DNA from 2 places in the Ferrimicrobium sp. genome. Region 1 is predicted to be linked to the other one. Evidence: riboswitches for the same ligand, from Rfam matches in the RefSeq annotation. Region 1 holds a riboswitch; the other holds the start of a gene.
The links. A riboswitch is a leader RNA that binds a small molecule or an ion and turns the genes downstream of it on or off. The one in region 1 is predicted to bind fluoride.
Positions count from the first base shown of each region.

Region 2: linked by a shared signal. The riboswitch ahead of M7Q83_RS09985 (NADH-quinone oxidoreductase subunit H) and the one ahead of M7Q83_RS13675 (hypothetical protein) in region 1 are both predicted to bind fluoride.

Region 1 is NZ_DAHXOI010000051.1:2,102-6,266, forward strand. It holds gene M7Q83_RS13670 (hypothetical protein) at 1-790, opposite strand, end outside; gene M7Q83_RS13675 (hypothetical protein) at 783-2,408, opposite strand; fluoride riboswitch at 2,442-2,498, opposite strand; gene M7Q83_RS13680 (crotonase/enoyl-CoA hydratase family protein) at 2,618-3,385, shown strand; gene M7Q83_RS13685 (DUF1707 domain-containing protein) at 3,493-4,026, shown strand.
Region 2 is NZ_DAHXOI010000015.1:699-4,863, reverse strand. It holds gene M7Q83_RS09995 (proton-conducting transporter membrane subunit) at 1-987, opposite strand, end outside; gene M7Q83_RS09990 (hypothetical protein) at 984-1,664, opposite strand; gene M7Q83_RS09985 (NADH-quinone oxidoreductase subunit H) at 1,661-2,602, opposite strand; fluoride riboswitch at 2,678-2,739, opposite strand; gene M7Q83_RS09980 (transglycosylase family protein) at 2,880-4,022, opposite strand.

The DNA of each region.
Region 1 (4,165 bases):
GCCACGCAAGGTCGTCGCGAAGCGCCACGAAGAACCTGACGATTGTATCGAGTCCATGTGCTAACGCCACGCCGATCTGACCGAGGGCAAGGTTACGGAGCTCTCGAAGGGTCTCGCTCCCCGCTTGATCACGCGGGGCGATCTCGATGCGATGCTTGGAAGTAAGGGAAAGTGCCAAGCGATCTCTCCATCCACGGCCTTCGAAGGGAGCCTCGATGATGAGGTCAGGGTTCGTTAGGTTGCCGGGCCCGAGTGTGGCGCGAGTCACCAAACCGTGCTCAAATTTAAGCTGTTCAAGCTCGATCTCGAGCGAGTTGAGGTAGGCGCTGTCAAAGTTGTCGCGAATGGTGGTGAAAAGAAGTCGTAATCCCTGTGATGACACATCACCGCCTGGTTCTTCTATCCGTTGTGCGAGAGCCCGCAAATCCGCGATGAGGAGTGCCAGGATCTCGCGAGAACGAAGAAGCTGTGAGATCGGGGCTTGGGGCCGTGTTGCATAAGCGGTGCGCCGTTCCATCTGGGCGCCGTGTTGTGCGATCCGAGCGAGGTCGCGTACCAATTGTGGGTGGGCGATCGCATCGGTGACGAGCTCTTGGCGCCATCGAATGATCGATGTATCCGTTGTGGCGTGGACGAAGACCGCCTTCGCAACTCTGGCGATGTCGGCATCGCCCGCGGCCATGGCGTCGATGATCATCGGGAATCCCAGGTCTTCGAGGGTTCGATCGTCGGTGAACGGTACCGAAGGTTCCGTCGTCCCTGGTGGCCAAAGAAGATGCAGCTCAATCATTCGGGACACCAGTGATTAATCCATATTGAGCGGCGAGTTCAAGAGCGAGTGCCCGTCCTTGCGGGGGCCGACGCTCGAGTCGAAAACTCCGTTCAAGCGTCGTTTCGTCGCTGAGTGCCACCAGTGATACGACACCCGGTGCCTGCACGGCAAGTGCTTCAACAAAGGTCACGATGATACAGCGCACCTGTTTTTGTTGACAACGTTCGATGAGTAAGCGACCGAGGATGACTGCGTCGTCAACACTGGTGGAGCTAAAGACCTCGTTAGCAAGGAGCAGTGCCTGTGCTTTCGCATCACCAAGGAAGTGCTGCAGGTTGATGATCTCCTCCTCGAGTCGCCCGGTCATCCGATCTGCGGCTTCCTGTTCCGAGAAGATGGTAGCAATACTCGGCGGTGGAGTGAGTTGAGCAGCCGAGGCTCCAACAGGCAGTCCTAACGCAGTGATGAGGTAGAGCTGGCCGATCGAACGCGTGTAGGTTGTCTTGCCTCCATTGTTGGGTCCCGTGACGACCGTGATCAGCTCGTCGTCATCGAGATGCCACTGATTGGTCACTGGCACCGTGTGGTTTCGGAGTAGATCATGTGCGAGTGCAAGGTCGTAGATCTGTTCAGCGTGCTCTTGGCCAGTTCCACGATTCAGCTTTGGTACAACCCAAGGCAAGCCCGCACCCTCGAAGGCAAGGATCTCTTCGATCCATGCGAGATAGAAGACCAGTTCACGCTCTATTGATGCGACCCAAGACGGGAGAAAGGTTTGGTGGGCGTTGGCAAAGGCACTGAGATGGGCGAACTGATCTGGGAAGATCCGTCCAAGGATGACCAGAATGCGATCGTCGATATGCGTACTTGAATGACGAGAGGCTGAGGCGCTCATGACCTGTGCATTGTTGCCGCCAAATCGAGCGAAAAGACTCAAGAGGTGATCACGATAGCCGCCCGCCCGCGCCCCGTCTTCGCTGCGCGCCCCGTCTTCGCTGCGCGCAACGGTGATCGCATTGTCCTCGAGAAGGAGTTGATAGCTTATGCGATCGAGTTCGGACGCCACCGACTCAGCGTCTCGGGAGAGCTGGAAAAAGTCATTCGTTTGGCTCAGTGTTACCAACGCATCCCGGAGTCCCGTTAGCCCCGCTGAACTCCAGGATGTGGTGCCTAGGTGAGTGAGAACTGATTCGATACCTCGCGTGTAGGCCAAGACAGCGTCGAGCAACCACCGCTCTCTCCCGCTGGGTTGGCGGGCTCGCTCCGCCGCTGTTAGGAGTAACTCGACGCGTTCGAGACACTCACAGAAGGTGAGGATTGGTAGCCGATTACCGGCAACGAGGAGATCGCCGGCAACGTCTTGACGGTAACGAATCGTAGTATGGTTCTGGGGCAATGTCGTGAAGTAAGGGAGAAGATCAAAGGGTTCGAGCCCCTTGTTGATGGCCGCGAAGAGGCGGTCGAGTGCGAGGTCGGTCAGGACAAAATCGTCAATGGCGCGACCGATATCAGCCGTGGGGTCCACCAGACTCTCCGGAGCGTTGATTTCATCAGAGTCTGCTTGTTGATGGCTGACCAACTGACTCGTCTTCCAGCTGGTGCTGGGATCACGTCGGATCATTTCTCGCAGATACACCTTTGACAAGAGACACTCCTTTCGTTCTATGTCGCTGTCATAGGAGTCATCAGTCGGAGACAATCGGCGAACTCCATCACCGATGGCAATCCTAATGGGTTGGTGGCCGAGCGTTGACGAAGGAGGGTGGCGGCCAGGGTGGCGTGCGTATGTGGGCGAACCGCGGTAGCTTGGTGAGGGAATACTCGTCGGGCAGGAGGGTCGCGCTGATGGCTTTGGTGGAGGTGGAGAATGAAGGGTTTGTTCGGATCATAACCATCAATCGCCCTGAGCGTAGGAACGCGATCGACTACGAGACGGCGGAACGCCTGCAGGAGGCATTCACCGTCTTTGCTGGTGATCGTGATGCTCGCGTTGCGGTGCTTGCCGGAGCTGGGGGAACCTTCTGTTCTGGAGCAGATCTTGTGGCGGTTGCAGAGGGATCTACTAATCGACTGGAAGAGGATGGCCATGGCCCGCTTGGTCCGACCCGCATGCGGATGAGCAAGCCGACGATCGCCGTCATCGATGGTTACGCCGTTGCCGGTGGTCTCGAACTGGCGCTCTGGTGTGATTTGCGAGTGATGGAGGCGGACGCGATCGTCGGAGTCTTCTGTCGACGCTTTGGCGTGCCGTTGGTCGATGGTGGCACGGTGAGACTACCGCGTATCGTTGGCCTCGGTAGAGCTCTGGACATGATCCTCACCGGTAGGGGAGTCGGTGCCGAGGAGGCGCTCGCGATGGGGCTGGTCAGTCGGGTGGTCCCCGCTGAACAAGGACGTGCCATGGCTATCGCCTTAGCACAGGAAATCGCAAGATTCCCGCAGGTCTGCCTCGTCAACGATCGGGCCTCAACTTATGAAGGTCTTGAGATCCCATTCGACGAGGCATTACGTAACGAATATCACCATGGTCGAATCTCCTTTGCGGCTGACGGTCAGGAGGGGGCGAGACACTTCAGGGCTGGTAAGGGGCGTCATGGGATATTCGATGACTAGGACGTGTGCGTCAGTGATGCATTCGGCTCGCTGCGTAGGTACTACTATCGACCCATCTGGTGCACATGGTAGGGATCGAATGCCTTGATTGCCTAGGCTCGGTAGTGATGGCAGACAAAATTGATCAGCGTTGCTCGGATCGAGACCGTGACGAAGCGGCGAGTCAGCTAAGAGAAGCCTTGTCGACTGGACGCCTGGACCGCAACGAGTTCAGTGATCGTCTAGATGCAGTATTTGCCGCAAGGACGATGGGCGAACTGGCGTCAGTGCTTAAGGATTTGTCAACCGATCTTGAGCACGGATCAAGCGCAGTTGGCACCAAGCTCGCATTGTCGCTCTTCGGTCACCAAGCGATTGTGCCAGTCCATGCTAGGACGATTGTGATCTCCCTCTTTAGTCGGTCACGGGTCGATCTCACCGTACTCCCCGAATCGGCAAGACGGCGAATCATCGCCGTCTCACTTTTTGGATCGACAAACATCGTACTCAGTCCGGAGCAACGTGCCCGGCTCGATGGGGTCGCGATATTCGGCAGAAAGCATATGAGCAAACATGCCCGCACCCAGGGTGCACCAACTACGGTCGAGGTCACGTGTCTCTCGGTTATGGGGTCCGTTGTTGTGGCGGCAAAGCGACGATAGTGTAGGGCATTGCGGCTATACGTCGGTCTCTAGTTCGTTCTGCGCTGAATTTGGTTCTCGGGTAATGTCTCGCCTTGCGAATCACCGCGTCGGTTCTCTGGGATCGCACGTGCACGAGCACGTCAAAGTAGTATTCTCG
Region 2 (4,165 bases), on a different contig from region 1:
CAGTGCGCCAACGGTTCCGAGCACCCCACCAAAGCCAAAACCGAGAGCAATGATTCCGATATGTTCAACACTCGAGTAGGCCGCGAGTCGCTTGATACCTCGCTGGCGCGTGATGAACAATGCAGCCACCACCAGGCTTGTCACTCCCAGCAGCACAAGGGCCCGGCTCGCATCCCCACCCATGCTTGTTCGACGCAAGATTCCGAGGTAACGTACGATCCCCAACATCGCGCAGTTCAAGAGCCCACCAGAGAGCATCGCCGAGACCGGAGTTGGACCTTCGCTGTGGGCATCGGGTAACCAGGTATGCATCGGAGCGAGGCCAGCCTTGGTGCCATAACCGATGAGAACGAGCAAGAAGGCCACCAGCAGCAGCGTTGGATCCGCCTTAGGGGCAATCCGTTCAAAACTCTCCCATGTCATCGGATAACTGGCGCCTCGCACGAAGGTGCCTGCAAAATAGAAAAGAACGGTGCCGATCAGGGCAAGTGATAACCCTACCGCAACGATGACCAGATACTTCCAAGCCGCCTCAATGGCACGTCGGTGCGGCTCTAATCCGACAAGAATGGCACTGATCAACGTGGTGAGGTCAATGCCTACCCAGTACAATCCAGGATTGTTCTGAATCGGCGACAGGATCATCACCAGGGCAAAGCAAGCGAACAAGCTATAGAAGATGCGCAGCGAACGCGGCGAACGCCCCTGACCACGGAGATAGCCACGGGCGTACACGGTTGCAGAGAGATAGACCAACCCTAGACACACCAGCACCCACACCCCGAATGGATCGATCAACAAAAGGGAATCAACACCGACGACACCACGACTAGGCACAATCACTAACAGCCAAAGGATGAGCGCAAGGTCCACCACGGCGGCCGTGAGGTTCACCGACTCCGCTACGACAGGTCTCGGAGCGATGAGCGACAGTAGTGCTGCCGCGCCGGTGACCGCCAAGATGATAAAGACAAGTATCCAAATCATCCGGTAAGCTCCTTCATGACACGAACATCAGTCACACCCAGGTGACTGCGCATGGATCGGACCAACACGGCATAGGTGGCGATGATAATGAGCAGGTCGAACAGAAAGACGATCTCAAGAAAAAACGGCAACCCGGGCACGAGTATCACCGATCCGGCAAGAACCCCATTCTCGATCATCAAGAGACCCAGCAAGCTCGACAGCGCTTCGGTTCGCAGGGTAAGCATCAAAAAGGCGATGAACTCGACACCCAAGAGCACCGTTAAGGCAAGGACATCGATCGCTGGCATGCCGAGCAGTTGGTGATGGATCTCCTCCGCGATGACCAACGCCAAGATCACCAGAACTCCGCCAATGACCAATGTCGAACTCGATCGCAGTATCGGTGCTTGTTCCCGCCCCACTCCGGTGCGATCCAACAATCGAATGACCAGGAAAGGGATCAACAAGCCTCGGATGACGATCGTGAGCACTGCGATACCATAGAGCAACGGATAATGTCCCCAGAGCGCCACCACCACCGAAATCGCTGCGATGACCCAGGACTGCACGGTGAAGGCATAGACGTGGTTGCGCACCCAGTGCGAGCCAAGAATCGCAAAGCTCAGAATAAGTACGACAAAGAGTGCGAGGCTCAAAACTGCGATGACGATTGGGTGGTGTGCTATGAGATTCATACCACCTGCCTTGCGACCACGGCCAGAACCGCCAAGACGAGGGCGAGAGCAAGTGGTTCCTGGTAGCGGAAGAACCGCAATCTCGACTGAACCGTCTCCACCACTACCATGACAACGGCGACCAAGAGCCACTTGCCCAATAGAACCACCACGCTCAGCGCGACCGTTGGGACCGATCCATTCGAGGAGAGCCCCCAGGGGATGGCGAGGACGTTCACAAAGATCGTGTAGAGAATGGCCTGTTTCATCCACGACGACCACCGAATGAGGCCAAGCATCGGACCCGAGTATTCGAGAATGCGTGCCTCTCCGATCATGTAGACCTCGTAATGAATCGAGGAATGGATTGGCAGTCGCTCAGTCTCCACCGTCAGCAAGATCAAAAACGCCGCCACGAAAAAGAGATGGGCGGGACTGAGATAGATGGCAAGGCTCGCCACAAGAAGGTGATTGACCACGAAAGGAAGCATCGACTCCGCCAACAATGTGATGCCGATGAAGACCATAATGAGGCTCGGTTCAGCAAGGATCGCAAGGATCGACTCTCGCGAACTGCCCATACCTCCAAAGGGATGTCCGGTATCAAGTCCCGAAAGACTCAGAAAGAACGCCGCCAGCGTCAGAATGAGGCCACCACCGAGTATGTCACCGATGTTGGAGAGCGGCAATGGGAAGTTTGTCAAAACAGGGATCAACATCGGCACAATCATCATCGCAACAAAGGCAACGATCGGTGTCAGCCAGAAGATGAACGATGCGGTCGTTGGTACCAACTGCTCCTTGTGGAAGTACTTCCATAGATCTCGATAGGGCTGTACTATCGAGGGTCCTTGGTTTCCCTGCACACGCTCTTCGGCAGCAACGATGAAACCATGGACCAATGGCGAAAGCAACAGAATAGTCAGCACTTGGGAGACCTGTAGCAACACCTCGCTCACCGGCTAGCAACACCTCCGCTTCGACACACCCTCTGCCCCAACAAGCCCACATCAACCGCGGGCCCGCGACTACAACTCAGCAGAGGAGTCATCAGCCGATGTGGCGTTGCAAGGTGGACTCCATCACCCTTTGGAACCAGCGTAGCCGCTAAGGATCGCCCCTGTCAATCCCTACGTTCCTTCGAGGAAGGTGCTAGTACGATGCCTTCATTCTGTGGGCCGTACTGGCCTACCTGTGGGCTGCCTCGCTCAGCGCAGACTCGCCAGCGCCTAGGTGCTAATCGAGACCAAGAATGAGCGAGCACTCTGGCCAAGCCGACCATCCACCTTGCCGTTGCTCGACCTCGGCAGCCTGGTTCTGTGTGGCGGGACTCGCAGCCGACGGTAACCCAGCAAACCTGAGTCCCGTCCACGTCGAGGGCGAGAATTGGTAGGCGCCGAAGTAGCCATTGCCGGTATTGTCCTGATAATTGCCCCCGGATTCACAGTTACGCAACGCAGCAAAGGCCTGCGCCGATGGTGGCGCGGGCGTTCCTCCCCACTGGCTGCCAGCACCTCCACTCGAGACCGCAACACTGACCCCTGCAGCGCTCGGTGCACCCTGGGCCTGGGGTTGTGGCGTGACCGCCTGTTGTTGGGCGGCGGCCTGTTGTTGGGCGGCGGCCTGTTGTTGGGCGGCGGCCTGTTGTTGGGCGGCAGCCTGTTGTTGGGCGGCGGCCTGTTGTTGTTGGAGCAGAGCGGCTTGTTGGGCAGCTTGTTGGGCAAGCTGCTGTTGCACCAGCGCTGCAATCTGACCGTGCACCGAAGCCAACGCAGCCTGTTCGTTGGCGACTCCTGATTGGAGCGATGCCAGGTCCTGACTGAGCGACTGCTGTGCCTGAGTCGCGGCCGACACCTGATGCGCATCATAGGCCACAAGGGCGGTGACGGCCTGCTGATCCCGCTGGTAGTTGGTGATAACGTTCACGACGTAGCCACTCGCCACACTCTCATAGGTTGACTGAGCTGCCACACTATTCTGATCGGTGTTGAGGGCATTGATAACCCCACTCGAGCCCGAGGCATCCGTAAACTTCGCGATGGCCAACTGCACTAAAAGACTTTTCTCGCCAGCCATCTGAACTCGCTCATGTACTAGTTGAGCAGTTCCCCGTGCCAGATTTGCGCGATCAACGGCAAGCTGATGACGCGCAGCACTCGCCTGAACGGCCACTAGACGAATCTCGGCAGATTGAGCTGAGATCTGGGCACTGAGCTGGGTTGCTTGCGCTTGGAGCGTCGCCTGAGAAGCACTCGTCAACTGCGTGGACGGGGCAGGTATAACCACCACCCCAATCAACCCTGCAGTGAAAGCAAGTCCCTTAGCAACTGTTCTCACTGGCATCGCCCCGTTAGAACTCCATCCTTCGTATTCCTTCATCTTAGCCTGGATCCACCGCCTCACCCCGGTTTCGGGGTGAGGCGGTGGCCTGAGGCCGTGATTGTGTGCCGTTGCGGTAACCCGTGGCCGTGGATCGGTTCTGACTCAGATTCTGCATTGATGACTGGGACAGTAGCTGATTC